DNA from 4 places in the Bacillus sp. C28GYM-DRY-1 genome. Region 1 is predicted to be linked to each of the others. Evidence: riboswitches for the same ligand, from Rfam matches in the RefSeq annotation. Region 1 holds a riboswitch; each other region holds the start of a gene.
What was found. Region 1 has a riboswitch for S-adenosylmethionine ahead of mtnW (2,3-diketo-5-methylthiopentyl-1-phosphate enolase). Riboswitches for the same ligand answer to the same signal wherever they lie in the genome.

Region 1 (8,009 bases):
CAGGTTTGTGATTGAATTGTCAATATATTTTTTAATATAAATCTTTTCTGATATCATTGAAAACAGGAATTTTTCCCCGCACGTCAACGCTTTCTTGAAGGTCAATTTCTGCTCTGACAATGCCTTCTTCACGGCCGCCCTCGGCTAATATACGTCCCCAAGGGTCAATAATCAGGCTATGCCCGGCAAATTCATTATCTGGATTTGAACCGGTACAATTGCAGGCAGCGACAAAGCATTGATTTTCAATGGCCCGGGCAATAAGCAGGCTTCTCCAATGATCAAGACGGGGCAGAGGCCATTCCGCAGAAATGAACAGCATGTTAGCGCCTTTAGTCGTATGTTTTCTGATCCATTCCGGAAAACGAATATCATAACAGATCAGTCCTGAGCTTTTGACACCATCAAGCTCAAAGTATCCGTCTTCGGAACCGGCTGATAAATACACATGCTCATCCATCAGCTGAAAAAGATGGACTTTTCTGTACTCTTTAATGATTTGTCCTTCCTTATCCGCGATGTACATTGTATTATAAACATCAGAATCCTTTCTGACAGCAATAGATCCTGCGACAATATGAACCCCATGTTTTTTTGCGGTTTTTTGCAGCCACCTCTGAGCAGAATTCCCGTCTTCATCAGCGAGCTTATCAAGGTTGGCCAAGTCATATCCAGTCGTCCATAATTCAGGAAGAACAAGAACATCTGCATGTTTGCTTTCTTTCTCAATCAAAAATTCAGCCTTTTTTATATTTTCCGAAGGTTTACCGTATGAAATATCAAATTGAAGACAAGATATCGTCCATTTCATCTTTTAAACACCCCAAATTTTTCTTTACTTTTTTCATTTAACCATATATGATGATGGACTATCATTTCAAGATTTTTTTAGAAGGTGAGAATAGATGAAATTTGAACAGTCTCATGTATTGCAGGAATTGCCAAAGCAATTCTTCGCTTCTTTGGTGCAAAAAGTGAACCGAAAGCTCTCAGAAGGACATGACGTTATCAATCTCGGACAGGGAAACCCTGATCAGCCGACTCCGGAACATATCGTCGAGGAAATGAAACGAGCCGTTGTTGATCCTGAAAATCATAAATATTCGTCTTTTCGCGGCTCATACAGACTGAAATCAGCCGCAGCAGCATTTTATAAACGAGAATACGGCATTGATCTTGACCCGGAGACTGAAGTCGCTGTATTATTCGGCGGAAAATCCGGTCTGGTCGAGCTCCCGCAATGCCTGTTGAATCCAGGTGATACGATTTTAGTTCCGGATCCGGGCTATCCTGATTACTGGTCAGGTGTCACACTCGCGAAAGCGAAGATGGAAATGATGCCGCTCGTAAAGGACAGGGCGTTTCTTCCTGATTACAGCAGCATCTCTGCTGAAGTGAGAGATCAGGCGAAATTGATGTATTTAAATTATCCGAATAATCCGACCGGAGCTGTTGCTACTGCCGAGTTTTTTGAAGAAACCGTGAATTTTGCAAAGGAACACGGGATCTGTGTTGTTCACGATTTTGCTTACGGCGCTGTAGGATTTGACGGCTGCAAGCCGTTAAGCTTTTTGCAGACTAAAGGTGCGAAAGATATCGGAATTGAAATTTATACGCTGTCAAAAACGTATAACATGGCAGGATGGCGGGTCGGCTTTGCTGTCGGTAACGCTTCGGTCATTGAAGCAATCAATCTTTATCAAGACCATATGTTTGTCAGTCTTTTCAGAGCGACTCAGGAGGCTGCAGCGTCGGCACTGCTAGCTGATCAGACGTGTGTGGCGGAGCAAAATGCCCGGTATGAGAGCAGGCGAAACGCTTGGATTGCGGCATGCCGGGAAATTGGCTGGGATGTGACAGCTCCGGCAGGTTCATTTTTTGCATGGCTGCCTGTGCCTGAAGGCTATACTTCCGAACAGTTCTCAGACCTTTTGCTGGAAAAAGCGAATGTGGCGGTTGCGGCTGGAAACGGCTTCGGTGAATATGGCGAGGGCTACGTCAGAGTCGGACTGCTGACAAGCGAAGAAAGACTCAAAGAAGCCGCTTATCGAATTGGGAAACTGAACCTGTTTACCCAAAAAAGCATTGACAAGATCTGATAACGATGGGATAATTCAAAATAATTTATAAAATCTATATTTTCTTATCAAGAGTAGGCAGAGGGACGAGCCCGATGAAGCCCGGCAACCGACTTATAAAGCACGGTGCTAATTCTTGCAGCTGGCGGCTGAGAGATAAGATTCGGACGAGAAACGAAACCTCTTTAGACGCGATTGCTGTTTGAAGAGGTTTTTTTATATGGATGAAATGAAAGGAGCTCTGGCATGGGTGAGTTATTAGCAACATATCTCCTGACCGAACCGGGAGCGGATACAGAGAAAAAAGCGGAACAAATCGCAACAGGATTAACAGTAGGCTCCTGGACTGATCTGCCCCTTGTAAAACAGGAGCAAATGCAAAAGCACAAGGGACGGGTGATAAAGGTAGAGGAAAGAGAGGGGACTCCTGCGACAGGAAAACAAGCGGTGATCACAATTGCCTATCCTGACATCAATTTCTCTCAGGATATTCCGGCTATGCTGACAACAGTGTTTGGGAAGCTGTCGCTGGACGGAAAAATCAAATTACTCGATCTTCACTTCTCTGACGCGTTTAAGCGCACACTGCCGGGACCGAAGTTTGGCGTATATGGCATCCGGAAGCTGCTGGGAGAGTTTGAGAGACCGCTATTAATGAGCATATTTAAAGGGGTTATCGGAAGGGACCTGAGTGATATTAAAGAACAGCTCAGACAGCAGGCGCTTGGCGGAGTTGATTTGATTAAGGACGATGAAATTTTCTTTGAGACAGGTCTGGCACCTTTTGAAACAAGAATTACAGAAGGAAAGCAAATATTGAAAGAAACGTATGAGCAAAACGGGCATAAAACGCTGTATGCTGTGAATTTAACTGGACGTACGGCTGATCTAAAAGATAAAGCGAGACGCGCCGCCGAATTGGGAGCGGATGCGCTTTTGTTTAATGTCTTCGCTTACGGCTTAGACGTCATGCAAAGCCTAGCGGAAGATCCTGAAATCGCAATCCCGATTATGGCACATCCAGCTGTCAGCGGGGCGTTTACGTCTTCTCCGTTCTACGGATTTTCTCACGCTCTTTTGCTCGGAAAATTGAACCGGTATTGCGGTGCTGACTTTAGTCTCTTCCCATCTCCATACGGTTCAGTTGCGCTTCCAAAAGAAGCTGCGCTGGCAATTCACGAAGAATGTGTGAGAGAGGATGCCTTTAACCAAACATTTGCCGTTCCGTCAGCAGGCATTCACCCCGGTATGGTTCCACTTTTAATGCGGGATTTCGGTATAGATCATATTATTAACGCCGGGGGAGGCGTACATGGACACCCGAACGGCGCCCAGGGCGGGGGCAAAGCGTTCAGAGCCATTATTGATGCGGTTTTAGAAGCCCAGCCGATTGATGAAAAAGCCGAACAATGCAAAGATCTGAAGCTTGCGCTTGAGAAATGGGGAAAGGTTGAAGCTGTATGACGACTCGAAAGCCTTTAATTATTTGTGATTTTGACGGAACCATCACGATGAACGACAACATTATAAGCATCATGAAAACATTTGCTCCGCCGGAGTGGACGGCATTGAAAGACGGCGTATTATCCAAAACGCTGTCGATTAAGGAAGGTGTCGGGCGGATGTTCGGCCTTCTGCCAAGCCGTTTAAAAGAAGAGATTACAAGTTATGTATTGGAAGATGCAAAAATCAGAGAAGGATTTCGGGAATTTGTAGCGTTTGTCAAGGAGCACGAGCTTCCGTTTTATATCGTAAGCGGAGGGATGGACTTTTTTGTATATCCATTGCTTGAAGGCATTGTGGAGAAAGACCATATTTATTGCAACCATGCATCATTTGACAGTGACTATATTCATATTGACTGGCCTTATTCTTGCCAAGGAACTTGCAGGAATCAATGCGGGTGCTGCAAGCCGTCAGTGATACATGAACTCGCCGAACCGAACCAATATATCATTATGATCGGTGATTCGGTTACAGATGTGGAGGCCGCAAAGCTGTCTGACCTTTGTTTTGCAAGGGATTATTTATTAAACGAATGCCGGGAGCAGAACCTGAATCATCTCCCGTACGAAGATTTTTATGAGATCAGAACAGATATTGAGAATGTAACGGAGGTACAGGAATGGCTGCAAAACAAGAACGCTGGAGAGAACTTGCTGAAGTAAAGCGGGAATTGGCAGAAAGAGATTGGTTTCCGGCGACTAGCGGCAATCTGTCTATTAAGGTTTCTGATGAGCCTTTAACATTTCTCGTAACCGCAAGCGGTAAAGATAAACGAAAAGAAACGGGTGAAGATTTTCTGCTGGTGGATCTAAACGGAGAGCCTGCCGAAAGCGGGCATTCTCTGAAACCGTCAGCGGAAACGCTTTTGCACACACATTTATACAACAAATCCAATGCCGGATGCTGCCTGCATGTCCATACGGTAAACAATAATGTGATCTCAGAGCTATACGGAGATCAAAAGAAAATTACATTCAAAGGGCAGGAAATCATAAAAGCGCTTGGCCTGTGGGAAGAGAATGCAGAAGTGACCATACCGATCATTGAAAATCCGGCTCATATTCCGACGCTAGCGGCACTGTTTGCGCAAGAGATTTCAGAAGATTCAGGAGCTGTTCTGATCCGAAATCACGGTATTACCGTTTGGGGAAGAACAGCATTTGAAGCAAAAAGAGTACTTGAAGCATATGAATTTTTGTTTAGCTACCATTTGAAATTGAAAACACTCCAGCACCAGCTGGTTACATAAAAGGAGGAACTGAAATGGCAACAATTTGTATTCATGATGAGGCAAATACAACGATTGAAAATCTAGAGGAAGTTGCAAGCTTTCTGGACAGTCAAGAAGTTATTTATGAGCAATGGGATATCGCGAAGCTACCGAAACAGCTTTCAGAGAAATATGATCTGACAGAAGAAGAAAAACAGCAAATCCTTAATACCTTTGAAACTGAAATTAAAGATATCTCAGCCCGCCGCGGATACAAAGCACAGGATGTTATTTCTTTGTCAGACAGCAATCCGAAACTTGATGAACTGCTTGAGAACTTTAAAAGAGAGCATCACCATACAGACGATGAGGTCCGTTTTATCGTAAGCGGACACGGCATTTTTGTCATTCAGGGCAAGGATGGCACGTTTTTTGATGTCCGATTAAACCCTGGAGATTTAATCTCCGTGCCTGAAAATATACGCCATTACTTTACACTTCAGGAGGATCGCAAAGTTGTCGCAGTAAGAATCTTCGTCACAACTGAAGGATGGGTTCCAATTTATGAAAAAGACAGCGTGAATCAATAAATAAAAAGCCCCGTTCGAAGTGATATTATCCCCTCTAAGTAGACAGTGTAAAAAGCCCACTTTTCAAAAGTGGCTGTTACACTATACTTGGAGGGGATTTTTTATGGCGAGAAAAGGGCAACACTTTCAGCACTATACCAAAGAATTCAAGATGAAAGCTGTCAACATGTATGAAGAAGGAAACAAAAGTTATAACACGTTATCTGAAGAATTAGGGCTTCGGAGTTCAACCCAGCTCAAAAATTGGGTGAAAACCTATCGAGAAGGCAAGTCTTTAGATGATCAAAGGGGCAAAGAGACAAAGTCAGACAATCCTTTTATTGGACGCCCTAAGACAACATTTAAAAGTGTTGAGGAAGAACGAGATTATTTAAAGGCACAGGTCGAATACCTAAAAAAGCGTTATCCAAATCTGCATGGAGAGGACGGATTTTGAAGACAGCACGATTTGAAGCTGTGCACGAATTGAAGGATCGTTATCCGATTACGTGGCTGGTGTGTATCGCCAAAGTGTCACGGTCGGGGTACTATAAATGGTGTAAGACTCAACGGATTCGAATGGCAAGACAACAGAGAGAGCAGATCATAAAAGAACACATCATGGCGATTCACCGCTCACGCCCTTTCTATGGCTATCCTCGGATTACCATCGCTTTAAAGAGAGAAGGATTTTGGATCAACCATAAGCGTGTTTACAGATTGATGAAAGAGATGAACATTCAATCGATCATTCGAAAAAAGCGACGTTATTTTGGAAGACAGGCACCGGTTGTCCTGCCAAACCGGCTTAACCGAGAATTTCAAACCAATCGACCTAACCATCTATATGTAACCGATATTACCTATATTGCTTGTGGACAGCGATTCTATTACCTTTCTGCCGTACAAGATCTTTACAACAATGAGATTGTCGCATGGAAGCTGTCAAAACGAAATAATCTTGAATTGGTCATGAAGACAGTAGAAAGTATGACAGCCCAACGGGACGTCCAGGGAGCTATCCTCCATTCTGACCAAGGCTTCCAATACACAGCAAAAGCATATCAAAAGCGACTCGAAACCGTTGGTTTGAAAGGCAGCCATTCGCGTAAGGGAAACTGCCTAGATAATGCCTGTATCGAATCGTTTTTCTCGCATCTCAAAACAGAGAATGCATATTTTTCGACGTGTCAAACCGAAGAAGAGCTTCACAAGAGCATTGAAGATTACATTCAATTCTATAATCACGAACGATTCTAGAAAAAATTAAACCAGTGTGCTCCGGTAGAATACCGTAACACACTGGTTGCTTAGGCTTTTTGTGGCTGTCTACTTGACAGGGGTAAGACCAGGATGCGGGGGTTTTTATTTATTGCAAACGCCACTTTTCATACTGTGACATTTCTTTTTTAATCAGCATCCAAATCAAACCTAAAACAGCTGCATCGTCTATGATTCCAAGACCGAGTATAACATCTGGAATGATATCGAGCGGCATGGCGATATATAAGATGGCAGCAGTTAGAAAAAATAGGGTTTTGACCTGAGAACGGGGATAGTCGCCGTTTCTCCAATCGCGAAGCATTTGAAAAAAAATAGTGGTGTACTGGATACATTTTTTTCGGTTTTTCCTTTTTAACATCGCTTTTCCGCCTGCCGCTCCAAGCATTATTGCTTTCTTTTTTTTCATCGGGCATACCTCCTTGCCTGGCAGCGTGTTTAAAATATTCTTCACCCGGGTATTGTTCTTCTAATCCTATCAATATATCTATTATACCTGAAAAAATAACTTATTTAATGAAAATATGTTTACAAATAAAGTATAATCTGTAATAATGCACAATAACCCAACCAAACTTGTTTCCTATTTCTTAGCGGCGAGGGGTGAAGTGAATGGGCGGTTCTTCTGAACAAGAAAGATTGTTGGTGTCTATTGATGAAAAAAGAAAGTTAATGATAGATGCCGCTAGAAAGCAGGGATTTACAGGGCATGACACGATCAGACACAGTCAGGAGCTGGATTGTTTAATAAATGAATATCACCAGCTCATGCATGAAAACGAACATTCTCAAGGGATTCAAGGCCTTGTAAAAAAATTAGGCTTGTGGCCCCGCAGAGATGTTATGCCGGCATATGATGCAAATAAATAGTGGCACTATCAAATGCATATATAAAGAGAGAGCTTTTCAGAAGCGCTCTTTTTTTCTGGAAAAATTTTTGAAAGAGGGAACTGATGAAAGAACTGACGATTCTCATTACTGAAATGGTCAATCAATTTCATGACGCTTTTATTTCATTATGCGAAATGTTTGGCATTCATTTAACCGACAAAGAAATGCATTTTTGGGTGATCGGCATTTTTGGCATCATCTTTTTCGGCGTCACATACGCTGTGTTTTCAAGGCTTTCTAAATGGAGCATGACAGCCTTGTCCTTTATCTATACCGTTACAGTGATCATTGTTATCGTTTTTGCGATTGAAATTCAGCAAAAAGTGACGGGGAGAGGGAATATGGAGTTTTTAGATGCCACGGAAGGTTTAAAGGGTTTTTTACTATTCTTTATGTTTTTTTGCTTCTGAAATTGCTGTTCCGCTTCAGCAAAATACTCTCTTCTGGCAGAACAGCAAGCAAGTCGGCCCGGTC
Region 2 (8,009 bases), on a different contig from region 1:
CTCTGTATTATACAGATAAAAGCTTGCTCTTGCAGTAGCAGTTACATCCAGCCATTTCATCAACGGCTGCGCGCAATGATGGCCGGCTCTCACAGCGATCCCTTCCGCATCAAGTACGGTTGCCACATCGTGAGGATGAACATCATCAAGATTGAATGTGACAAGTCCGGCACGCTCTTCCGGTCCATAAACTGTTACGCCGTCCAGCTGGCTGAAGCGTTCAAGTGCATATGTTGCAAGTTTGTGCTCATGGCGGGAGATTTCATCAAGACCGATTTCTTCGAGAAAATCAATTGCGGCACCGAGACCAATTGCTCCTGCAATAATCGGCGTACCCGCTTCGAATTTCCAAGGAAGCTCTTTCCAAGTTGATTCATAAAGCCCGACAAAGTCGATCATTTCACCGCCGAATTCGGCAGGCTCCATGTTTTCCAGCAGGGCTTTCTTTCCGTACAGCACACCAATTCCGGTAGGGCCGCACATTTTATGGGAAGAAAGCGCAAAGAAGTCGCAATCGAGATCCTGCACGTCAATTTTCATGTGAGGCGTGCTTTGTGCACCGTCCACCACAATAACAGCCCCATTGTCATGAGCGATTTTCGCCATGTCTTTAATCGGGTTGATCGTGCCAAGGACATTAGATACATGAGACACTGCAACAATTTTTGTGTTGCTTGTGACCGTTTCTCTAACGTCTTCTAAAGAAATCGTTCCGTCTTCCTGCAGCGGAATATATTTTAATGTGGCGCCAGTCGCTTTGACAGCCTGCTGCCACGGAATGATATTCGCATGATGCTCCATGTAGGTGATAACCACTTCATCACCCGGTTTCAGGTTGGCGCGCGCATAGCTTAACGCCACCATATTCAGTGATGTGGTTGTGCCTTTTGTGAAAATAATCTCAGCCATTGACTTTGCGTTAATAAACTTGCGGACTTTTTCACGCGCACCTTCATAACCGTCTGTCGCTCTGGTTCCAAGTGTATGGACGCCCCGGTGAACATTGGAATTGTATTGGTTATAATACTTATCCAATGTTTCAATAACAGCACGCGGCTTCTGAGAAGTCGCCGCGCTGTCGAGATAAACGAGATCATGTCCGTTCACTTGCTGATGAAGGATCGGGAACTGTTCACGAATATCTGTGATATTCATTACTTCACTTTCCTTTCGATAACAGAAACCAATTGTTTCTTAACGCCTTCAATCGGAAGTTCGTTTACTACCGGCGCAAGGAATCCGTAGATGACTAAGCGTTCTGCTTCTTCTTTCGCAATTCCGCGGCTCATCAGGTAGTAAAGCTGAATCGGATCCACACGGCCGACAGATGCCGCATGTCCTGCAGTTACATCGTCTTCGTCAATTAATAGAATAGGGTTTGCATCTCCGCGTGCTTTTTCACTAAGCATCAGCACACGTGATTCTTGTTCCGCATTCGCTTTAGAAGCCCCATGTTCGATTTTGCCGATTCCGTTAAAGATAGAAGAAGCGGAATCCTTCATCACACCGTGCTTCAAGATATATCCTTCTGAAGCTTTACCGAAATGGATGATTTGTGTTGTGAAGTTCTCTGTTTGCTCTCCTCTTCCGACAACAACTGTTTTCGTATCGCCGTATGTGCCGTCACCATAGAGGTTTGTTGTGTTTTCGGAAATCGTGTCGCCATCGTTCATCAGGCCGAGTGCCCACTCGATTTTGCTGTCGCGTCCGCGAGCAGCACCGCGGCGGTTAACATATGTTGTCACACCGCTAGACAGATTATCCACCGCACCGTATGTCACGCTGGCATTATCACCTGTGATGACCTCACTGATAATATTGAAGACAGCGTCTTTCGGGTTTACAGTGCTGATGTAGTTTTCTACATACGTTACAGAACTGTGGTCTTCGGCCACAATCAGTACGTGGTTGAAGAGAGCCGTATCATTGCTTTCGTGGACATAAACAGCCTGAACCGGCGTCTCCACCTGAACATTTTTCGGAACATAAAGGAATGCTCCTCCGTTAACAAGAGCCGCGTGAAGTGCAGTTAATTTGTGCTCGTCAACCTTCACGCCGTCCTTCATAAAGTATTTCTCCACCAAGTCGCTGTGCTCGCGTGCGGCAGTCAGAATATCAGTGAAGATGACGCCTTTGTCTTTCAATTCTTGAGAAAGAGAAAGATATGCCGGCGTCTGGTCACGCTGTACGTATAATGTTTTATCTTCGTTTTCAACATCGATCAGCGCTTTTGCTTCATCAGTTAAATCTTCCAATGAAGAAAGCGGTTCGTTATCAACTGTATGCTTCGAGAAATTCGTGAAGTTCCAGTTTGTGATTTTTGTTTTATCAGGCTTCGGCATCGGCAGATCCTCAGCTTGTTCAAGAGCCTGTAAGCGCAGGTCTTTCAGCCAGGCAGGTTCTTGATGCTTTTCGGAAAAGCTTTTGAGATACTCCTGATCTACGGATAGTTTTGTACCTAGTGTCATGTTAATCCCCCTAACGCTTACGCTTCTTGGTCTACAGTTTCGTCTTCAATGCCAAGTTCTTGTTTGATCCAGTCATAGCCTTCTGCTTCAAGACGCTGTGCAAGCTCTGCACCGCCGGATTTTACAACGCGGCCTTGCATCATAACGTGAACAACATCTGGAGTGATGTAGTTTAACAGGCGCTGATAGTGAGTGATCATCAGGCAGCCGAAGTTTTCGCTGCGCATTTTGTTGATTCCTTTAGATACAACTTTCAGTGCATCAATATCAAGGCCTGAGTCGATTTCATCAAGGATGGCGATTTTCGGTTCAATCATCATTAATTGAAGGATCTCGTTGCGTTTTTTCTCCCCGCCTGAGAAACCTTCGTTAAGGTAGCGCTGAGCCATTTCAGGGTCCATTTCAAGGAACTCCATGTTTTCGTCCATTTTGCGGATGAATTTCATAAGAGAAATTTCATCGCCTTCTTCTCTGCGCGAGTTGATTGCTGAGCGAAGGAAGTCAGCATTTGTCACACCGCTGATTTCACTTGGGTACTGCATCGCAAGGAATAAACCTGCCTGCGCCCGCTCGTCCACTTCCATCTCCAGTACATCTTTGCCGTCAAGCGTGATGCTGCCTTTTGTTACTTCATATTTAGGATGCCCCATAATCGCAGCTGATAAAGTGGATTTACCAGTTCCGTTCGGCCCCATTACAGCGTGGAACTCTCCGCCTTTTATTTCAAGGTTTACACCCTTTAAGATCTCTTTCCCTTCGATTTCAACGTGAAGATCTTTGATCGTTAATGTTGAAGCAGCCATATCTATACCTCCAAAAATATATAATCATTATTCTCATTTTATTCTCATTCTAATTTTATAACAAATGAAAAGTAAATACAACTTTTTATCGTGCCTCGCACATTCATCAAGTTTAACAAAGATCAGCACTTTATTAAAGCGATTGAAAAAGAAAAAGAGTGGATTCCCACCCTTTTTTAAAAGATTGATTTTCTCAATAAGCTCCCGCAGAAATCCGCTTGCTCTTTTCATAATCAAGCTCTCTCTGCCGCTCTACTTTCATTCTTGTTTCCAGCCGGCGTCCGTATTCCTCGTATCCAATTCCATGAGACAGCTGCATCGCTTTTTCCATTTCTGACGTATAATCGAGGTCCAGTCTATCCTGGCTGCTACAAATAATGAATCAATCCTTTCATATATTTGCTTCTATTGTATCAGCGCTGCAGGTGATGCCGCAAAAAGGATATGGCTTGAAATAACGGCACATGAGACGAAAGCATCCTTTTAGATCAAATGAGTATGGTTTTTCGGAATATTCCTTCTCTTAATGCGTGGTGCTTCCGAATTCCTCTATGCACTGCTGGACGACTGTCACGCCTTGGCTAAGAGCCGCGCCGCCTCCAAATGCCGCTGCCACACTAACGGCTTCGAGAATGTTTTCTTCTGTCGCTCCCTCATCAAGACAGCCTTTTGTGTGATAGATCATGCAATATTCATCCTGGGCATTGATGGCGATTCCGAGGGCGATCAGCTGTTTTTCTCTTTCAGTCAGAGAATTGCCGGCAAAGCATTGTTCAGTAAACTCGTTAAACTTTCTTCCCATCAGCGGCATTTTTTGTTCAAATGTGCCTAAACCTAATTTATATTGTTTTAGCGCGTCCTGCATGCTTCCTCTGTCTTGATTCAAAGAAAATCCCTCCATCTGTTTAACATTCCTTTTTATTATGAACAGCTTTTAGGAAAATACCCGAAAAAAACCCCGGATTTCTCATCCGGGGTTTCAGTCTTATTCAGATACAGGAAGCACAGCTCCGTCATATTTTTTCTCGATGAAGTCTTTGATCTCTTTAGAATGAAGAACTTCCATCAGCGCTTTGATTTTTGCAGAATCTTCTTCGCCTTTTCTTACCGCAATGATGTTAGCGTATGGGTTGTTTTTCGTGGATTCTACTTCAATCGCGTCTTTTTTAGGATTTAATTTATTTTGGATCGCATAGTTTACATTAATGAAGACCGCGTCTCCTTCTTTGTTATCATATGCTTTTGCCGTTAATTCAGGCGCTACTTTCTTGAATTCAAGGTTTTTCGGGTTTTTCTTAATGTCTTTCAATGTTGCGTCAACTGTTTCCACTTTAGAATCAAGTGTGATTAATCCTGCGTTTTCAAGCAGTGCAAGCATACGGCCTTGTTCAGCGACGTTGTTTGTCAGGATAATTGTCGCACCGTTTGGAAGGTCCTTCAGTGATTTGTATTTTTTAGAGTAAATACCGAATGGCTCTAAGTGAACAGCTCCGGCATTCACAAGTTTGTAATCAGTGTTTTCTTTCATTTCTTGCTCAAGGTAAGGAATGTGCTGGAAGAAGTTCGCATCCACTTCTTTATCAGCTAAAGCTTTGTTGTACATCTTGTAATCACTAAGCACTTTCACTTTCAGCGTGTAGCCTTTTTCTTTTAACAATGGTTCAGCTTCTTTTAAAATTTCCGCGTGCGGTGTTTTTGTCGCTGCAACCACAATTTCTTTCTTGCCGGATTCAGCGCCGTTATTTGAACCGCAGGCAGCCATAACCCCTGCAAATACAAGCAGTAATGCACCAAAAAATAGCTTTTTCAATGTAAATCCTCCCTTATCGTTTGTCTATCATATTTGTGATTACATCACCAATGATTTGAATAATAAAGACGATGATTAAAATAAACACAGTGGCAACGAAGGTAACATCAGCATTATTAGACTGATATCCTTCTACGTACGCAAGGTTTCCAAGGCCGCCTGAACCGATGGCTCCGGCAATTGCCGTTGAGCCAATCAAAGCAATGGCCGTAACCGTGATACCAGAAATAAGAGCCGGCATAGACTCCGGAAGCAGGACTTTAAAAATAATCGTAGACGTCTTAGCGCCCATTGATTTAGCGGCTTCAATCACACCTTTATCCACCTCGCGCAATGCGATTTCTGCAAGACGCGCGTAAAACGGTGCCGAGCCGATCACCAGCGCCGGCAATGCGGCGTTTGGCCCTAAGATCGTACCGACTAAGAACTTCGTAAACCCTAACAGCAAAATAATTAAAATAAGGAATGGAATCGATCTGAATACGTTGACAACGGCCGCAATCACAGAGTTGACCGCTTTATTTTGCCAAAGGCTCCCTTTGCTTGTCAGGAAGAGCAGCAAGCCGAGGATCACCCCGATGACAAAAGCAAACAGTAAAGAAATCAGCGTCATATAAAGTGTTTCATATGTCGCGTTCCATAACTCAGTTAAATCAACGTTCGGGAAGTATTTTTCAAACATTCGTGATCACCTCTGCTTTTACCTGTTTGTCATTAATGAACCGGATCACGTTTTGCACTTCTTCCTCGTCTCCATCAATATGGATGAACAGGGAACCGTAAGCGCCATCCTTCGTCTGCGAGATTTTCCCTTGCAGAATATTGACGCTAACATTGAAGTTTCTGATCATCTCTGTAATCAGAGGCTGTTCAGCCGAATCACCGACAAATGTGAGCTGTACCGTTTTTCCTGATGCTGTTTCATCTAGAAGGTGCTGAAGCGTTTCTTTCGTTTCTTCCGGCTCTGTCACCTGCTGAACAAATCGTTTTGTCATGTCTTCCTTCGGATTTTTGAAGACATCAAGAACTTCGCCTTCTTCCACAACCTTTCCGTTTTCCATGACAGCGACTCTGTTGCAGATTTTGCGGATGACGTGCATTTCGTGTGTGATCAGCACAATCGTCAAACCGAGTCTTTCATTAATATCGGACAAAAGATCCAAGATTGAGTCTGTTGTTTGCGGATCTAAAGCTGATGTCGCTTCATCACAAAGGAGAACCTTCGGATTGTTGGCAAGCGCTCTGGCGATTCCGACACGTTGCTTTTGCCCGCCGCTCAGCTGAGACGGGTAAGATCTCTCTTTTCCTTCTAAACCTACCAGTTTAATCAGTTCATTGGCACGCTTGATCCGCTCGCTTTTTTTCACCCCGGCAATTTCTAAAGGAAACATGATGTTATCTCTGACAGTTCGCGACCAGAGCAAATTGAAGTGCTGGAAAATCATACTGATGTCATGGCGCGCTTTTCTTAAATCGCGTCCGTTTACTTCATTAATCTTCGTTCCCGCCACTTCCACGGTGCCTGAGGTTGGTTTCTCAAGTCCGTTCAGCAGACGGATTAAGGAACTTTTACCAGCTCCGCTATATCCTATAATTCCAAAAATCTCACCTTTTTTAATAGAAAGCGAGACATTTTGGACAGCATTGACATCTCCGTGTTTCGACTTATAAACTTTTGAAACATCTTGAAGATTGATCAAAGCAATCACCTGCCTTAACACTATTCTAAGAAATCTTCCGGGTTTTTCTGCAAAAGAAAAGCCTTTCTGCACACTTGAGCAGAAAGGCTTATATAAAATGCCTTCCTCTCATCTTTCAAAGCAGACCGCTTCGTGTGAATTGGCACCATTTCAACAGCGTTGATGGTTGCCGGGCTTCATAGGGCACTTCCCTCCACCTCTCTTGATAAGAGAAATATATAGTCTTTTTCGTCCGGAAATTCTTAATGTAGAATAGCATGGCGCATGATTACATGTCAATAAAATAAATGATGTCAACTTTTACTATTATAATAATTTCTTATTTTTTAATTCTTTAAAATTCTCTGGAAAAATCCGTTTGTCAGCCAGAGAATGGCTTCTAGTTTTAACAGGGCTCTGAATGACCCCTTCACTTTCAGGCTTCCGCTCTGAATCAGGTATTGAAGGGAAATGTCTCCGTGCAATAAATGAATGATTTCTGCTTGGTTTCCGTAAAAGGTCAGGTTGGACGTTTGGGGCGAAGAAATTTTTTTCATTTCTCCCTGTTCGTTTATTGAGACGGTTAAGGCTTCTGTTTCTCCTTGGAAGGTAATAAGCAATGTTGAAGCGTTCAAAAGGGGTTTTAAAAACAGATGCTGATACTCATCTTCTAAAACTTCCGCTTTCTCCATATGTACAACCTCCTATTTGTTGGTCATACATACACATTTCTCTTTTTGGCGCACGAACCCCTTTATAAAACGAACGACAATTTCATTGGATTGGACAGAGAAATATGTCATAAATGGGATGCGGAAGATGATTTTTGTTTAATCAGCTCATATAAATAAGAAACAGAATGAAAAGCATATCCTCTTTCAACCACTTTTCCGCCTTTAAACAGCAGAAAACAAGGAACGCTTTCAATTTGATACGCTTTTGCGAATGTCGGAGAGTAATTGACATTGTTTTTATAGAAGGCGACATCAGGCAGCATTTCTTTCACCACTGTCAGCATTTTGCTTGCAAGCTGGCAGGTGCCGCAAAACGGAGTATATAAATAAAGGAGATACACATCATCAGCAATGTGCTCAAGCTCATGTTCTTGGAGTTCTTTCATGCTATACACCTCGGGATTTTCTTTCAAGAAAAATAGTATGGACATTTAAATTCGCGCGCAGCAATACAGAGGCGACATGGTGCCTGGGCGCAGACGCTACTTCCTTATAGGCTCTGTCGATATATAGAT
Region 3 (8,009 bases), on a different contig from region 1:
ATGTTTAATTGGAGGCAATATATTATTACTATCATCACTTGAAGGCAGCTTAAATTCCATCATTGGCAACATCACTATCATGATCGGACTCTACGTCTTTTTCTCCTCCATGCGTTTTAGGCGGGAGGCGAGGAGAGAGGCTGAGCGAAATCATGCTGAATTAGCGAAAATGCATGTGCAGCTGGAGCAGGCACATGCAGAACTTCAAAAAGCGCATGCTGAGCTGCAGGAGGCTTCTGTCCTTTCTTTAAGGTACGCGGTCCTTGAAGAGCGTACAAGAATTGCCCGAGACATTCATGACAGCATCGGGCATGAGCTGACTTCTGTAATTGTTCAGCTTCAATCTCTTCCCTATATCCTGAAAAGCAGCAAGGAGGATTCTGAAAAAGTCATTCAAAATGTACTGGCTATTGCCAGAGAGTGTCTTCAGGAAGTACGGTCTGTCGTTCACCAAATGGGCCGAAGTGAATCGATGGTTAGCCTTACCGCTTTGCGGGGGCTTATCCATCAAGTGGAGGAACGAAGCGGATTGCACGTTTCTTTTGACACTTCCTCCCTATCAGAAGAGTCTTGGCCTCAAAACGTAAGCGAAACGATCTACCGCATCTTGCAAGAAGCGCTGACCAATATCATCCGTCACGCTCACGCTTCCCATGCGGCTGCCGTCATTTCTAACGACGAAACCCACCTCTATGTCACAATCACCGATGACGGACATTTCACCGGCAATCTTACTTGCGGATTTGGAATGACAGGAATGAAAAAGCGCGCTGAAAAAGCAGGTGGTTCCCTTTCTTTCAGCGCCGTACAGCCGAGCGGCTTGCAAATTGAACTGGCATTGCCGCTTACGACAACGAATAAGGAGCAAAAAGATGAACAAAGATAAAATACGCGTCGCACTTGCCGATGATCAGCCGCTTGTGCGTGAAGGCTTCCGCTATGTCATCAACGCACAACCGGATATGGCCGTATCTGGTGAGACAGGCGACGGGCACGGCATTATTGCACTGGCAAAGCAAACAAAACCCAACGTCATCCTGATGGATGTCCAAATGCCACATTGCTCAGGTATCGAAGCGGCCAAAGACATTATGTCCGCCCTTCCGGATACAAAGATCGTCATTCTAACTACCTTTGATACCGAAGAATATGTATTTGAAGGCATTCGAGCGGGCGCAGTCGGCTATCTGCTGAAAGATACGCTTCCAGAAGAATTGATTGACGCCATTCGCGCCGCGGCCAGAGGAGAAGCGATTTTCCGCACAGCGACAGCTGCTAAAATTATCAGTGACACATTTCGCACGAAGCAACAAACTCAAGCCGAAGAACTGGCAGATCCGTTTACAAAAAGAGAGCTCGAGGTTCTTCAGCAAATGGCCTATGGGTTGAGAAATGAAGACATTGGTGAAAAGCTTTTCGTCAGCGAAAGCACTGTGAAAACTCACGTGCACCGCATCCTGCAAAAATGCAATGCCCAAGATCGGACACAGGCAGTCGTTTTTGCGATTCGAAACGGTATTGTGCAATAGAAAACTCGCATCCTGTCATGATAAAATAAGAGAAAGGAGATGATTGGAAATGAAAGAAGAGATTATTGAACGGTTTACTACATATGTAAAAGTCGACACGCAGTCCGACGAATCCGTCGACACCTGCCCTTCCACACCCGGCCAATTGACACTAGGAAACATGCTCGTTGATGAATTGAACTCCATTGGCATGCAGGATGTAGCCATTGATGAAAACGGCTATGTCATGGCGACTCTTCCCTCCAATACTGAAAAAGACGTGCCGACTATCGGCTTTCTCGCTCACGTCGATACTGCCACAGACTTTACCGGCAAAAACGTGAATCCGCAAATCATTGAAAACTACGATGGAAAAGACATTGTGCTTAATGAACAGCTGCAGGTGATCCTGTCGCCTGATCAATTCCCTGAACTGCCCGGCTATAAGGGCCATACTCTCATTACCACAGACGGCACAACCCTTCTCGGCGCAGACAATAAGGCCGGTATCGCCGAAATCATGACAGCCATGGATTACCTTATCAAACACCCTGAAATCAAACATGGTACCATCAAAGTCGCTTTTACGCCTGATGAAGAAATCGGAAGAGGGCCGCACAAATTTGATGTGAAACGATTCAATGCGTCCTTTGCCTACACAGTTGACGGCGGCCCGCTCGGCGAACTAGAATACGAAAGCTTCAATGCAGCTGCCGCAAAAATCACAATCAAAGGCAACAACGTACATCCCGGAACGGCAAAAGGGAAAATGATCAACTCTGCGAAAATCGCAATGAAGCTGAACAGCCTGCTGCCGGCAGACGAAGCGCCTGAATATACAGAAGGGTACGAAGGCTTCTACCACTTGCTGTCGATTCAAGGAGATGTAGAGGAAACAAAACTCCACTACATTATCAGAGACTTTGACAAAGGCAACTTCCAAAGCAGAAAAGAAACAATGAAGCGTGTCGTTGAAGAACTTCAAAACGAATACGGGCAAGATCGGATTCAGCTTGATATGAACGATCAATACTACAATATGAGAGAGAAAATTGAACCTGTGATCGAAATTGTCCACATTGCCAAGCAAGCGATGGAAAACCTCGGCATCGAACCGAAGATTTCTCCAATCCGCGGGGGCACGGACGGATCCCAGCTGTCCTACATGGGACTCCCTACGCCAAACATCTTTACCGGCGGGGAAAACTTTCACGGCAAATTTGAATACATCTCAGCCGATAACATGGTGAAAGCCGTAAATGTCATCGTCGAGATTGTAAAACTGTTTGAAGAACAGGCATAATACCAAGAGCCAGTCCTAAAAAGGACTGGTTTTTTTGTGTAAATATGAAACATTTTGAATACTTCCTCCGTAAAACAAGTATCAACAGTTGAGGAGGAAAAAATGACAAAACATGCTATAGCTGCAAAAAGTCTATTGAAAAAATGGATAAGGAGCAGGCCGCTTAACATACAAAAGAAATCGAGCCCATTTCAAAAAATCAGAAAAATGTTCAAACGCTTCTTCTAATCAATCTTCCAAGTCCACAAAACCACAATCTGCATACCCTCGTACCGCCCAAATGCTCCGAAATTTGGGTTTTTTGTGTTTAATTCCGCAAAATAGGGTATAAACCAAACAAGAAAGAAAACAACAACCTAAAACAGGTAATTTGAATTATTAATTTTTAGGTTAAAAGTAATATAAAAGATTTTATTTTATCGTCGATAGTAACTATAGAACCAATCATCAACCAGAACTAACACCCTGTTGTAAGACTATTTTCAGGTCAACAGGTTAGACTGTTTTTGAGGGGCAGTTATTTATTTTTTATTGATTTAGAATTTTTTGAATACTTTTTGGCTTTTTATCCGTACAATAGATAATACCAAAACTTTTTTTGGGAGGTATGTAAAATGATCCTATTTATTATCATCGCATTATGTGGCTATCTTCTTTTTTCTTTCAGCAAGGACAATCGCCGTAAACCGCAAAAGACAAGCCCTCTGCCAGCAGCTGCACCTCATCACAACAACCTAATCGACCTTGACGCGATCCGCCAAAAACGCCGGATGCATCTTTCCTAATCCTATAATTTAACGAAAAGGCTGCTGAATGATGCAGCCTTTTTCAATTTAGAAACATTTATCACTCAGGAAAACAACCAGCGGGTTTCTGATTACTAGATTTGGAACTTGAAACTTTCTTGCCGCCAGTCCGTAACTTCTTACAAAACAAATCTAAAAGGAGACTTCAGCAATGATCGAATTATTTATGAAACAGAAAATGTTCTCTTTTAAAGATGAATTTCACATTTATGACCGAGATGAACAAGAGGCTTTCAAGGTCGAGGGCCGATTCTTTTCGTTAGGGGACTCGCTACAAATGACAGATTCATCCGGTAAAACACTCGTTTCCATAGAACAAAAAACAATGTCTGTTCTGCCGCGATACAAGATTTCCATTGGCGGGGAAACAGCTTGTGAGGTGGCGAAGAAACTAACGTTTTTCAAACCGAAATTTGAAATTTCCCAGCTCAACTGGGAAATTGACGGCGACTTGTGGAAGGATGAATTTCAACTGACGGACGGGGAGAATGTCCGTATGTCAGTGAGCAAAAAGTGGCTCAGCTGGGGTGATTCCTATCATTTACAGATTGCAAAAGAGGAAGATGTGCTGATCTGTACAGCCATTGCTATCGTGCTTGATATGGTATTATATAACGACGAAGATGAGAGCATTTTCTAAAAAAGTGTTGACAATTGATCAAAAAGTAATAATATTAAGATAATTGAAATTCGAATATGAAGATATACCTTATCAAGAGAGGTGGAGGGACTGGCCCTATGATACCCGGCAACCGCTGTTTCAAACAGAATGGTGCTAAATCCTTTAGAACATTGTGTTCTTGCAGATGAGGCGGAGATTTGATATTCAAGCTCTTCCTTACACAAAGGGAGAGCTTTTTTATGCTCACCCCATTGCAGAAAAGAGGCGAATGACTTGGCTCAACAAACAAATGTTGCAGGACAAATAACAGAAAAACAACGCAAAGCTCCTTTCCGTGCCGATCATGTCGGCAGTTTACTGAGATCTGCTCCAATAAAAGAAGCCCGGCAAAAAAAAGCGGCCGGCGAGATCACTGCAGATCAGCTTCGTGATATCGAAAATCAAGAAATCACCCTCATTGTAGAAAAACAAAAAGAAATCGGTCTCGATGTGGTAACAGATGGGGAATTCCGCCGATCTTGGTGGCATTACGATTTCCTGGAAGGCCTTGACGGTGTGGAAGCGTTCATCCCGGCTGAAGGGATTCAATTCCATCATGCGAAAACAAAAGCACGGAGCATCAAAGTGACGGGTAAACTCGATTTTACGAGCCACCCAGCGCTTGCCGATTATCAATTTTTACATGAGATCGTCGGCGACGCGACACCAAAATTGACGATTCCGAGCCCGAATATGCTGTTTTTCGGTGAAAAGGCGGATAAAGAGATTTATGACGACCAAGAGGAATATTTTCATGATCTGGCCCAAACGTACAAAAAAGCAATTAAAGCCTTCTATGATGCTGGATGCCGCTATCTTCAGCTTGATGATACGTCATGGTCTCTCTTCTTTGAGGAAAAAGGCAGAGAGGTCGTCCGGGCACTTGGCGGTGATCCAGAAACATTGCCTGCCTTATTCGCCAAAACGATTAACGATGCAGTGGCAGACCGCCCTGATGATTTAGCAATCACAATGCACATTTGCCGCGGCAACTTCAAGTCGACTTGGGCGGCATCAGGAGGCTATGACGCTGTAGCGGAAACAATTTTGGACGGCTTGAATCTGGATGGGCTGTTCTTAGAATACGATGATGACCGCTCAGGACATTTTGATCCGCTCCGTTTCGTAAAACGCAAGGATCTGCGCATTGTGCTCGGCTTAATTACATCCAAATACGGCGATCTGGAAAATCCTGAGGATGTGAAGCGCCGCATCAATGAAGCGGCGCGCTTTGTCAGCCTTGACCAGCTGTGCCTCAGCCCGCAGTGCGGTTTCGCCTCTACGGAAGAAGGCAATCTGTTGACAGAAGAGCAGCAATGGGCGAAGCTGCGCCACGTCATCGACATCGCCAACGATGTGTGGAGATAATCTATCATTGACAGAAACAGAAAATGTGTGAATAATAGATACTATCAGAAAATTTCATAAAATGGTTTTCCTTATTAAGAGAGGTGGAGGGACTGGCCCTGCGATACCCGGCAACCGCTGTTTAACAGAATGGTGCTAAATCCTTTAGAGCATTGATTGCTCTTGAAGATAAGGTTGAGATTGTCACACAAGCTCTTCCTTATCCAAAGGATGAGCTTTTTTATATTCGAAATAGAAAGAAGGAATGGACAACATGCCACAACAAACAACACACACAGAACAAAAAGCACGACAAAGAAAAAAGCCGCCGTTTCGCGCGGATCAAGTTGGAAGCCTGCTGAGATCTGAGCCCGTTAAAAAAGCGCGGCTGCAAAAAGCGGCCGGCGAGATTACAGCTGAGCAGCTTCGCCAAATCGAAAACGATGAAATCATCCGCATTGTGGAAAAACAGAAGGAAACCGGCCTGAACGTCGTGACAGACGGGGAATTCCGCAGAGCATGGTGGCATTTTGATTTTCTGGAAAATCTGGATGGGGTTGAGCCGTTTATTCCTGAGCAGGGCATTCAATTCCATAATGTACAGACAAAAGCACGAGGCATTAAAGTCACCGGTGATATCGACTTTTCAACTCATCCAATGCTTGAAGATTACTCATTTCTCCATAGCATTGCCGGTGACGCGACGCCAAAGATGACGATCCCAAGCCCAAATATGCTGTTTTTCCGCGGAAAGCTGGAAAAGGATGCATACAAAAACGACTATCACCTTTTCCAGCACGATGTATCCAAAGCATATAAAAAAGCGATTCAAGCGTTTTATGACAGAGGCTGCCGCTACCTCCAGCTTGATGATACGGCATGGGCTGTTTTCTTATCTGAAAAAGGCTTAAAACAGATCGAGGCGTTCGGAACAACGCCTGACGAGCTTCGCCAGCTGTTTGCGAAATCGATTAACGACGCGATTGCAGACCGTCCTGATGACCTGACGGTAACCATGCATATTTGCCGCGGCAACTTCCAGTCCACTTGGACAGCAGAAGGCGGCTATGACGCAGCAGCCGAAACCATTTTTGACGGCTTGAACCTGGACGGCCTTTTCTTAGAGTATGATGATTCACGCTCAGGCGGATTTGAACCGCTCCGTTATGTAAAGCGCTCTGATCTTCAGCTTGTCCTTGGCTTAGTGACATCTAAATTCGGTAAGCTTGAACATCCGGACGACGTGAAACGCCGTATCGAAGAAGCGTCCCGTTATGTGAGCTTAGACCAGCTTTGTCTCAGCCCTCAATGCGGATTCGCTTCAACTGAGGAAGGCAACAAGCTGACTGAAGAACAGCAATGGGCGAAGCTCCGCCATGTGGTTGAGATCGCTAACGATGTTTGGAAATAAGCAAAGGAAAAACACACTTGATTCCCTGGCGGAGTAAGTGTGTTTTTTCATATCAAGCGTTTGATTCAAGCACCGCCTGGCTGACAGCAAAATCGGCTTCTGTTTTTTCATAAACCTCATCCATTGTGACACCTTCCTGAAGTTCAGTCAGTGTCATGCGGCCGTGATCAAAATCAAACACAGCCAAATCCGTAATCAGCCTGTGAACGACTCTCTGCCCCGTCAGCGGAAGAGAGCATGTCTTTTTCACTTTTGGCTCGCCATGCTTATTGACATGCTCCATGATGACAACGATCCGTTTCGCCCCGTTGACGAGATCCATGGCGCCTCCCATCCCTTTGACCATTTTCCCCGGGATCATCCAATTGGCCAAATCCCCCTGCTCAGAAACCTCCATGCCGCCAAGAATAGCCAAATCGATATGCCCGCCTCTTATCATCGCGAATGACTCAGCGCTGTCAAAATAGGAAGCGCCCGTCACTTCAGTAATTGTTTCCTTTCCTGCATTGATCAAATCCGCGTCTTCCATTCCTTCCACAGGATACGGGCCGATCCCGAGCAAGCCGTTTTCTGACTGAAGCATGACGTGAACGCTGTCGGGTATCTCATTTGCGACAAGCGTGGGCATTCCAATCCCAAGATTGACATTCATTCCATCCTTGATTTCTTGTACAGCCCGTTTGACCATTCGTTTTCTCGCTTCCTTCATTTCGCCTCACCCTTTCCCGCCGCTTGTCGGACTGTTCGCTTTTCAATCAATTTTTCATGGCTCGCGCCAAGCACCACATGCTGTACGTAAATTCCCGGCGTATGGATATAATCTGGGTCGAGCTCTCCCGCTTCCACGATTTCTTCCGCCTCGGCAATCGTAATCTTGCCTGCCATAGCGGCAACGGGATTGAAATTTCTCGCCGTCTTCCGAAAAACCAAATTTCCCATAGTGTCCGCTTTCCACGCTTTGACAATCGCCACG
Region 4 (8,009 bases), on a different contig from region 1:
TTATGCCCTGCCCTTCGTCCATTTCTTTTCCAGCAGCTCTACGCCCTGATACATTAAAGTGGCGAATATGGCGATGATCAGCAGACTTAAGAAGACGAGTGTAAAATTAAAGACTTGGAAACCATAAATAATCATATATCCTAATCCGACCTTAGAAACAAGGAATTCTCCTACAATGACGCCAACCCATGATAAACCGACATTTACTTTTAATGTTGAAATAATAGCGGGAGAGGATGCGGGCAGAATCACTTCTTTAAAAATGACCCATTTTTTTGCGCCGAATGTTTTCATGACTTTTATATAGTTTTCGTCCACTTCCTGGAAAGCAGTGTACACGACGATGGTTGTGATAATAACGCTGATGATGGCCCCCATCGCAATAATGCTGATAAAACTGGGACCGAGCGCGACAATCAGGATCGGGCCGAGAGCCACTTTGGGCATTGCATTCAGAATAACAAGATACGGATCTAAAATCCTGGCAAGCCGGTTGGACCACCATAACAAGGCAGCGAGGCACGTGCCCATAAACGTACCAAGCAAAAAGCCAAGCACCGTTTCAAATAAAGTGACGCCGATGTGGGACAGTAAAGACCCGTCACCGAGCTTCTCCAGCAATAAATGCCATACAGCTGACGGAGAGCTGAAGATCAGCGGATCAATCCAGCCGAGCCTGCTGGAGATTTCCCAACCCGCGAAAAAGAGAATAAATATGGCAAGCTGAAAGGAATGGACATTCCGTTTTTCCTTTTTCTGTTTGAATTGATATTGCTCGTGAAGCAGATCAATCGTTTCTTTGCTGTTTCTCAAGAGAATTCAGCTCCTTCCATATCGTTTGAAACAGCGTCTGGAAGGATGGCTCCTGGCGGGCGTCAAAAGGCAACATCGCGGCCAATTCTTTAGGAATGGTAAAAATCTGATGGATGGTGCCCGGCTGGTTTGAAAATAAAAATATTGTATCGCTCATCGCTATCGCTTCCCCAATATCATGTGTGACAAGCACTGCAGTTTTTTGATACTCCTTTAATGTACGGAATACCAGATTTTCCAGTGCCAGCTTTGTCTGAAAATCAAGCGCGGAAAATGGCTCATCCAGCAAAAGCAGACTTGGATTTGGCGCAAGAGTTCTTGCAAGCGCGGCTCGCTGGCGCATTCCGCCCGACAGCTCCTTCGGATATTTTTTCTCCACATCTATGAGGCCGAACTCCGGCAATAAACCGAGTGCAGCAGCCTTGCTTTCTTCCGTCAGCGTGTCGGCGATTTTTAAACCGAGAAGCACATTTTCCTCGATAGATTTCCAGGGAAATAAGTAATCCTGTTGAAGCATATAGCCAATATTATGTTCTTTTTGATTCGGCTCACGGCCTTCAATCAGAACTCTGCCTTCCGAGGGCTCAATCAGGCCGGCAATAATAGAAAGCAGTGTTGTTTTTCCGCAGCCGCTTGGGCCGAGAAATGAGATGAAATCACCTTTTTCGGCATTGAAATGAATATCCCGTACGGCCGTCGTTTTTTCTTTAACAGAAAAATAAGTATGGGTTACATGGTCGACATGTAAGAAAGACATAGATGGCGCCTCCTATTTTTCCGAGGTGACTTTTTCGGCAATTTGTTTATTTACAAGCTGATTGTATGGAATATGTTTCGGCAATTCTCCCGATTGATCCATAATGGTTTGGAGCAGCTCCCATTCTTTTTCGTTGAGAAGAGGGTCTGGCGAATACGAATGCTGTTTTTTATATCGTTCAATGGATGTTTCAATGACTTCTGGATCGGTATCATCAAATTCATCTTTAATGGCGTCTGTGATTTCTTTCGCCGAGTGTTTTCCCACCCACTGCTGCGCCTTATAGATAGCTCTTGTAAACTTGACGGCTGTGTCTTCATGTTTTTTCAGATAGCTTTGTTTTGCTATAAAAGTCGTGTAAGGAACCTGGCCTGATTGTTCTCCGAACGAAGCCACGATATGGCCGATGCCTTTTTTCTCAAAGAGAGAAGCTTGAGGTTCAAAGAGCTGCACATACTCGCCTGTTCCAGAAGCAAATGCATTGGCGATATTGGCGAAATCTATGTTCTGGATGAGGTCAATATCCTTGTGCGGGTCAATCTTATGGTTGTTCAGAACAAACTCGCCGACCATTTGCGGCATGCCGCCTTTTCTTTGGCCGAGAAACGTTTTTCCTTTTAGCTGATCCCATTCGAACTTTTCAACATCTTCTCTCGCGACGAGAAAGGTTCCGTCTGTCTGAGTCAGCTGGGCGAAATTAATGACAGGATCTTTAGCCCCTTGCGCTTCGACATAAATAGATGTTTCTGCCCCGACAAGTGCGATGTCTGAGCCGTTTGAAAGAAGCGATGTCATGGTTTTGTCGCCGCCCCAGGTCGTATTTACATCGACATCAAGCCCTTCTTCCTTGAAAAATCCTTTAGACTCAGCAACATATAAAGGCGCGTAAAAAATTGAATGGGTCACTTCGGATACTTTGACTTTGGTGAGCGTTTCCTCCTGCTTGCAAGCCGCTAGGGCGATCATCAGAAATATACTGCCGACACAGGCGCAGCCCAGCCTTAACCATTTGTTCACATAGACAACCTCCTTATTTAGCATCAAGTTAATATCCTTTTTTGCTTTACATATCGTATGATGGGTATAAAAATGTGTGAATGCCTAATCAGGTTCTCAGGATGTAATTTTGGAGTAAGGAAAGCATATAATAAAAGGAGGCGGATGCTATGATTGTTGAGAAAAGAAGATTTCCGTCGCCAAGCCAGCATGTGCGTCTGTATACGATCTGCTATCTTTCGAATGGCTTACGGGTAAAGGGGCTTCTGGCTGAACCGGCGGCACCGGGACAATATGACGGATTTTTATATTTGCGTGGCGGGATTAAAAACGTGGGCATGGTTCGGCCGGGCCGAATCATCCAGTTTGCGTCCCAAGGGTTTGTTGTGTTTGCTCCTTTTTACAGAGGAAATCAAGGGGGCGAGGGGAATGAAGACTTTGCAGGAGAAGACAGGGAGGATGCTTTTTCCGCTTTTCACCTGCTTCAGCAACATCCGAATGTCAAGAAGGACAGAATACATATCTTCGGTTTTTCCCGCGGCGGCATTATGGGAATGCTCACTGCGATTGAAATGGGCCGGCATGCTGCTTCATTTGTTTCCTGGGGAGGCGTCAGCGATATGATCCTTACATATGAGGAGCGGCAGGATTTGCGGCGAATGATGAAAAGAGTCATCGGCGGAACACCGAAAAAGGTGCCTGAGGAATACAAATGGAGAACACCGTTTGACCAACTAAACAAAATTCAGGCACCCGTGCTATTAATCCATGGAGAAAAAGACGAAAACGTTTCGATTCAGCATTCCTATTTGCTTGAAGAAAAGCTAAAACAGCTGCATAAGCCAGTGGAGACATGGTACTATAGTACATTCACACATTATTTCCCGCCAAAAGAAAACCGGCGTATCGTGCGGCAGCTCACGCAATGGATGAAAAACCGCTGACGGTGAAATATGTTATGATAAAGCAAAAAGAGAACGAAAGGGGATTTCACGTTGGGAATGCCTGTTGAATTTAATACACTGATTGTGACAAAAGGAAAAGAAGTTCGCATAGATGAAAATATATTCACGTTAGAGAAAGACGGATACCGTGTGTATCCGATGGAGATTCCGATGGATGTGCGCAAAACAAAGTTCGGCGAAAAGTCAGGCACAGCTGAAGTGCAGAAACTTCAATGGGAAGGCGGCCGGACCATTATTACGTACAAGCTGACTTCTTTGCATTCTGTCAATTAAAACAAGCCAAGAGCGTAATTGCTCTTGGCTTTTGCTTTTTAAACGAGAGGGCCGCCTGCCAGTGCAATGGCATCTGTATGCGCGAACTTTTTAAAATTTTCTTTGAATTCATTTGCGAGATAGACAGCCTTTTCTCTGTATTCTTTCTTGTTGCTCCACGTGTTTTCAGGCTGAAGGATTTGATCAGGAACGCCAGGAACATGGACCGGTATATGCAGGCCAAAAATATCGTCAGTCATCGTATCTGTATCCTCTAATTTGCGTTCAATCGCTGCTTTGACCATTGCTCTAGTGTAAGAAAGCTTCATGCGTTCGCCTGTACCGTAGCCGCCGCCGGTCCAGCCGGTATTAACTAAGAAAACGTCTGCACCGTGTTCATCGATTTTTTTGCCGAGCATTTCAGCATAGACGTGAGCAGGAAGCGGCAGGAACGGTGAGCCGAAGCATGTGGAAAACGTCGTCTCAGGAGATGTCACACCGCGTTCGGTTCCGGCTAGCTTGCTCGTATAACCGCTCAAGAAATGATACATCGCCTGCTCCTTCGTCAGTTTGCTGATCGGGGGCAGGACTCCGAATGCATCAGCCGTCAAAAATACAATTGTTGACGGGTGGCCTGCCATGCTTGGTGTCATGATGTTGTCAATCATATGAATCGGGTAAGCCGCACGCGTATTTTCGGTATAGAAGGAATCATCATAATTGGCTTCTCGTGTATCTTCATCAACAACAACATTTTCGAGAACAGCCCCAAAGCGGATCGCGTTAAAGATCTGAGGCTCCTTTTCTTCGCTTAAATGAATGCACTTGGCGTAGCATCCGCCTTCAATATTAAAGACGCCTGTGTCAGACCATCCGTGTTCATCATCGCCGATCAGTTTGCGGTCAGCATCGGCTGAAAGAGTGGTCTTGCCTGTTCCAGACAATCCGAAGAAAAGGGCAACATCGCCTTTTTCACCGACATTGGCAGAGCAATGCATAGATAAAATATCTCTTTCAGGGAGCAGGAAATTCATAATGGAGAAGATGGACTTCTTCATTTCTCCGGCATACTCTGTTCCGCCAATTAAAATCGTCCGTTTTTCGAAAGAAACAATAATAAAGGTTTCGGAATGGGTGCCGTCTGTTTTTGGATCCGCTTTGAACTTCGGAGCAGAAAGAATGGTAAAAGGCTGTTCAACTGTTTTCTTATCATTGCCTTCCGGGCGGATAAACAGCTGTCTGGCAAATAAATTGTGCCATGCGAACTCATTTACGACGGTGATCGGCAGTCTGTATTTTTCATCTGCGCCGGCAAATCCTTCAAAAACAAACAACTCATCTCGCTGTTTCAGATAGCTGACGACTTTCGTGTACAGCCGCTCGAACGCTTCTTCTGAAATCGGCTGATTCACCGTTCCCCAATCGATCTTATTCTTCGTGCTTTCTTCCTCCACGATAAATTTGTCTTTAGGAGAGCGTCCTGTATAAGCGCCTGTTGTCGCCCGAACAGCACCCGTAGAAGTTAACATCCCTTCGTTCCGGGAGAGTACTTTTTCTGTAAGCTGTGCTGCTGATAAATTATGACGCACATTTGGGCTTGTTAATAAGGCTTGTAAATCAGCGGTTAAATCAACTGAGTTCATATATGAAACCTTCCTTTACCGTTTTTTGTGTTTTACTAATTGTGAATTAGTATAACATATATTTTCAAATAGTCTATACTATTTAACGTTTTTTGTGTGTGCGTTTTCCAATGTTTTCCCTCAATACAGGCGCCTATTTCTTCTGAATCATATTGACATTGCAAACCCTTTTACGATAAGATATTTCATTGAGCGGATACTCTTATCCCGAGCTGGCGGAGGGACAGGCCCTATGAAGCCCAGCAACCGGTTTCTCTGTTATTTATTATGTGAACTGTGTGAGACAACCAAGGTGCTAACCTGTTGCAAGGTTGTATGATTCCTTGAGCGATAAGAGTGAAAGGCACAAAGACCAAACCCTTTCCTCGATGGAAAAGGTTTTTTTATTTCATAAATATGCCAATTAACATTCTCTAATATAACGTTACATTGTATAAGAGGGAGCGAGTTCCGTATCATATATACAAGGTCTTTCGGGAGGCCTTGTGCAGGAGGAAGCAAATCATGAGTGAAAATCGTCGTTTATTTACATCAGAATCTGTTACGGAGGGGCATCCGGATAAAATCTGTGACCAGATTTCTGACAGCATTTTAGATGAAATACTAAAGAAAGACCCTAACGCGCGTGTTGCTTGTGAAACGTCTGTGACAACTGGATTGGTTCTTGTCAGCGGAGAGATCACAACATCTACGTATGTTGACATTCCGAAAACGGTTCGTCAAACCATTAAAGAAATCGGATACACACGTGCGAAATACGGATTTGATGCGGAAACTTGTGCAGTTTTAACATCAATTGACGAGCAGTCTGCCGATATCGCGATGGGTGTAGACCAGGCGCTTGAAGCCCGTGAAGGCACAATGAGCGACGAAGAAATTGAAGCGATTGGTGCGGGTGACCAAGGTTTAATGTTCGGTTACGCGTGCAACGAAACGAAAGAGCTTATGCCTCTTCCAATTTCACTTGCTCATAAATTGGCCCGCCGCCTGAGTGAAGTCCGTAAAGAAGATATTCTTCCGTACCTTCGTCCTGACGGCAAAACACAGGTAACGGTTGAGTATGATGAAAATAACAAACCTATCCGCATTGATGCGATTGTTATTTCAACTCAGCATCACCCTGAAATTACGCTTGAGCAAATCCAGCGCAACATTAAAGAACATGTGATCAATCCGGTTGTTCCTGAAGAGCTGATTGATGAAGAAACAAAATATTTCATCAACCCTACGGGACGTTTCGTTATCGGAGGCCCTCAAGGGGATGCGGGACTTACAGGACGCAAAATCATTGTTGATACGTACGGCGGCTATGCACGCCACGGCGGAGGCGCGTTCTCTGGTAAGGATGCAACGAAGGTAGACCGTTCTGCAGCTTATGCAGCGAGATACGTTGCGAAAAACATCGTTGCGGCTGAGCTTGCTGATTCCTGCGAAGTACAGCTTGCTTACGCGATTGGTGTTGCACAACCTGTATCAATCTCAATCAACACATTCGGTTCCGGAAAAGCTTCTGAGGAAAAACTGATTGAAGTTGTCCGCAATAACTTTGATTTACGACCTGCCGGCATTATCAAAATGCTTGATTTACGCCGTCCGATCTACAAACAAACTGCTGCGTACGGCCACTTTGGACGCCACGATGTTGATCTTCCGTGGGAACGTACAGACAAGGCGGAGCAGCTGCGTAAAGAAGCGTTAGGAGAATAATTTTATAGCCGCTTACTGGTTAAGCGGCTTTCCCTTTTTTATGTTGTATTCATGTTTATTTTTTTACATAACCGTGAAACCAAATACTATTCCCAGCGTCTATAAATAGGGGTTCAATGATGACAATTTTAATTATGGAGGCAATACTATGTGTGGATTTGTCGGGGTTTTTAACAAGCATCCGTTAGCTCAAACCGCTGATCAAGAAGAACTAATCAAACAAATGAACCAAATGATCGTTCACCGCGGTCCTGACAGTGATGGATATTTCCATGATGAGCACGTTGGATTCGGATTCAGACGGCTCAGCATTATTGATGTAGAAAATGGCGGACAGCCTTTATCATATGAAGATGAAACATATTGGATTATCTTTAACGGAGAAATCTATAACTATATTGAACTGAGAGAAGAACTTGAAGCAAAGGGGTACACATTCAACACGGATTCGGACACAGAGGTTCTTCTTGCGACATACCGTCACTATAAAGAAGAAGCGGCGTCCAAACTCCGCGGTATGTTTGCCTTTCTGATTTGGAATAAAAACGATCATGTGCTTTATGGAGCAAGAGATCCATTCGGCATTAAACCGTTGTACTACACAACGATCAATGATCAGGTTTATTTTGCCTCAGAGAGAAAAAGTTTAATGGTCGCTCAAAATGATATTGAAATAGATAAAGAGGCATTGCAGCAATACATGTCTTTCCAATTCGTTCCTGAACCAAGCACGCTTGATGCCGATGTGAAAAAAGTGGAACCGGGTTCACAGTTCACAATCCGCCCGGACGGTGATATTACATTTAAAACGTATTTCAAAGCAAACTTTAAGCCAGTTCAAACTGAAGAAGACAAGCTTGTAAAAGAAGTGAGAGA

Region 2: linked by a shared signal. The riboswitch ahead of metN (methionine ABC transporter ATP-binding protein MetN) and the one ahead of mtnW (2,3-diketo-5-methylthiopentyl-1-phosphate enolase) in region 1 are both predicted to bind S-adenosylmethionine.
Region 3: linked by a shared signal. The riboswitch ahead of Q3W56_RS14710 (5-methyltetrahydropteroyltriglutamate--homocysteine S-methyltransferase) and the one ahead of mtnW (2,3-diketo-5-methylthiopentyl-1-phosphate enolase) in region 1 are both predicted to bind S-adenosylmethionine.
Region 4: linked by a shared signal. The riboswitch ahead of metK (methionine adenosyltransferase) and the one ahead of mtnW (2,3-diketo-5-methylthiopentyl-1-phosphate enolase) in region 1 are both predicted to bind S-adenosylmethionine.

Annotation. Positions count from the first base shown of each region.
Region 1 is NZ_JAUMKF010000016.1:25,733-33,741, forward strand. Features, by position in the region: gene Q3W56_RS14935 (carbon-nitrogen family hydrolase) at 32-811, opposite strand; gene mtnE (methionine-glutamine aminotransferase) at 906-2,099, shown strand; SAM riboswitch class I at 2,141-2,241, shown strand; gene mtnW (2,3-diketo-5-methylthiopentyl-1-phosphate enolase) at 2,325-3,542, shown strand; gene mtnX (2-hydroxy-3-keto-5-methylthiopentenyl-1-phosphate phosphatase) at 3,539-4,246, shown strand; gene Q3W56_RS14955 (methylthioribulose 1-phosphate dehydratase) at 4,204-4,833, shown strand; gene mtnD (acireductone dioxygenase) at 4,848-5,384, shown strand; one part of gene Q3W56_RS14965 (IS3 family transposase) at 5,488-5,788, shown strand; one part of gene Q3W56_RS14965 (IS3 family transposase) at 5,788-6,623, shown strand; gene Q3W56_RS14970 (YkvA family protein) at 6,733-7,053, opposite strand; gene spo0E (aspartyl-phosphate phosphatase Spo0E) at 7,257-7,514, shown strand; partial or broken gene Q3W56_RS14980 (hypothetical protein) at 7,598-8,009, shown strand, end outside.
Region 2 is NZ_JAUMKF010000005.1:53,016-61,024, reverse strand. Features, by position in the region: gene sufS (cysteine desulfurase SufS) at 1-1,155, opposite strand, end outside; gene sufD (Fe-S cluster assembly protein SufD) at 1,155-2,468, opposite strand; gene sufC (Fe-S cluster assembly ATPase SufC) at 2,486-3,271, opposite strand; gene Q3W56_RS06895 (YuzK family famiily protein) at 3,465-3,602, opposite strand; gene Q3W56_RS06890 (carboxymuconolactone decarboxylase family protein) at 3,795-4,172, opposite strand; gene metQ (methionine ABC transporter substrate-binding lipoprotein MetQ) at 4,257-5,081, opposite strand; gene metP (methionine ABC transporter permease MetP) at 5,095-5,763, opposite strand; gene metN (methionine ABC transporter ATP-binding protein MetN) at 5,756-6,781, opposite strand; SAM riboswitch class I at 6,887-6,993, opposite strand; gene Q3W56_RS06870 (SCP2 sterol-binding domain-containing protein) at 7,108-7,452, opposite strand; gene Q3W56_RS06865 (thioredoxin family protein) at 7,560-7,880, opposite strand; gene Q3W56_RS06860 (toprim domain-containing protein) at 7,882-8,009, opposite strand, start outside.
Region 3 is NZ_JAUMKF010000015.1:55,971-63,979, forward strand. Features, by position in the region: gene Q3W56_RS14680 (sensor histidine kinase) at 1-886, shown strand, start outside; gene yxjL (two-component system response regulator YxJL) at 873-1,529, shown strand; gene pepT (peptidase T) at 1,579-2,811, shown strand; partial or broken gene Q3W56_RS14695 (hypothetical protein) at 3,318-3,596, shown strand; gene Q3W56_RS14700 (LURP-one-related/scramblase family protein) at 3,769-4,257, shown strand; SAM riboswitch class I at 4,324-4,430, shown strand; gene Q3W56_RS14705 (5-methyltetrahydropteroyltriglutamate--homocysteine S-methyltransferase) at 4,513-5,646, shown strand; SAM riboswitch class I at 5,715-5,821, shown strand; gene Q3W56_RS14710 (5-methyltetrahydropteroyltriglutamate--homocysteine S-methyltransferase) at 5,900-7,036, shown strand; gene Q3W56_RS14715 (3-oxoacid CoA-transferase subunit B) at 7,089-7,745, opposite strand; gene Q3W56_RS14720 (CoA transferase subunit A) at 7,742-8,009, opposite strand, start outside.
Region 4 is NZ_JAUMKF010000009.1:124,485-132,493, reverse strand. Features, by position in the region: gene Q3W56_RS10870 (ABC transporter permease) at 1-813, opposite strand; gene Q3W56_RS10865 (ABC transporter ATP-binding protein) at 788-1,570, opposite strand; gene Q3W56_RS10860 (ABC transporter substrate-binding protein) at 1,583-2,587, opposite strand; gene Q3W56_RS10855 (alpha/beta hydrolase family protein) at 2,737-3,510, shown strand; gene Q3W56_RS10850 (DUF2584 domain-containing protein) at 3,562-3,804, shown strand; gene pckA (phosphoenolpyruvate carboxykinase (ATP)) at 3,843-5,426, opposite strand; SAM riboswitch class I at 5,626-5,763, shown strand; gene metK (methionine adenosyltransferase) at 5,931-7,133, shown strand; gene asnB (asparagine synthase (glutamine-hydrolyzing)) at 7,282-8,009, shown strand, end outside.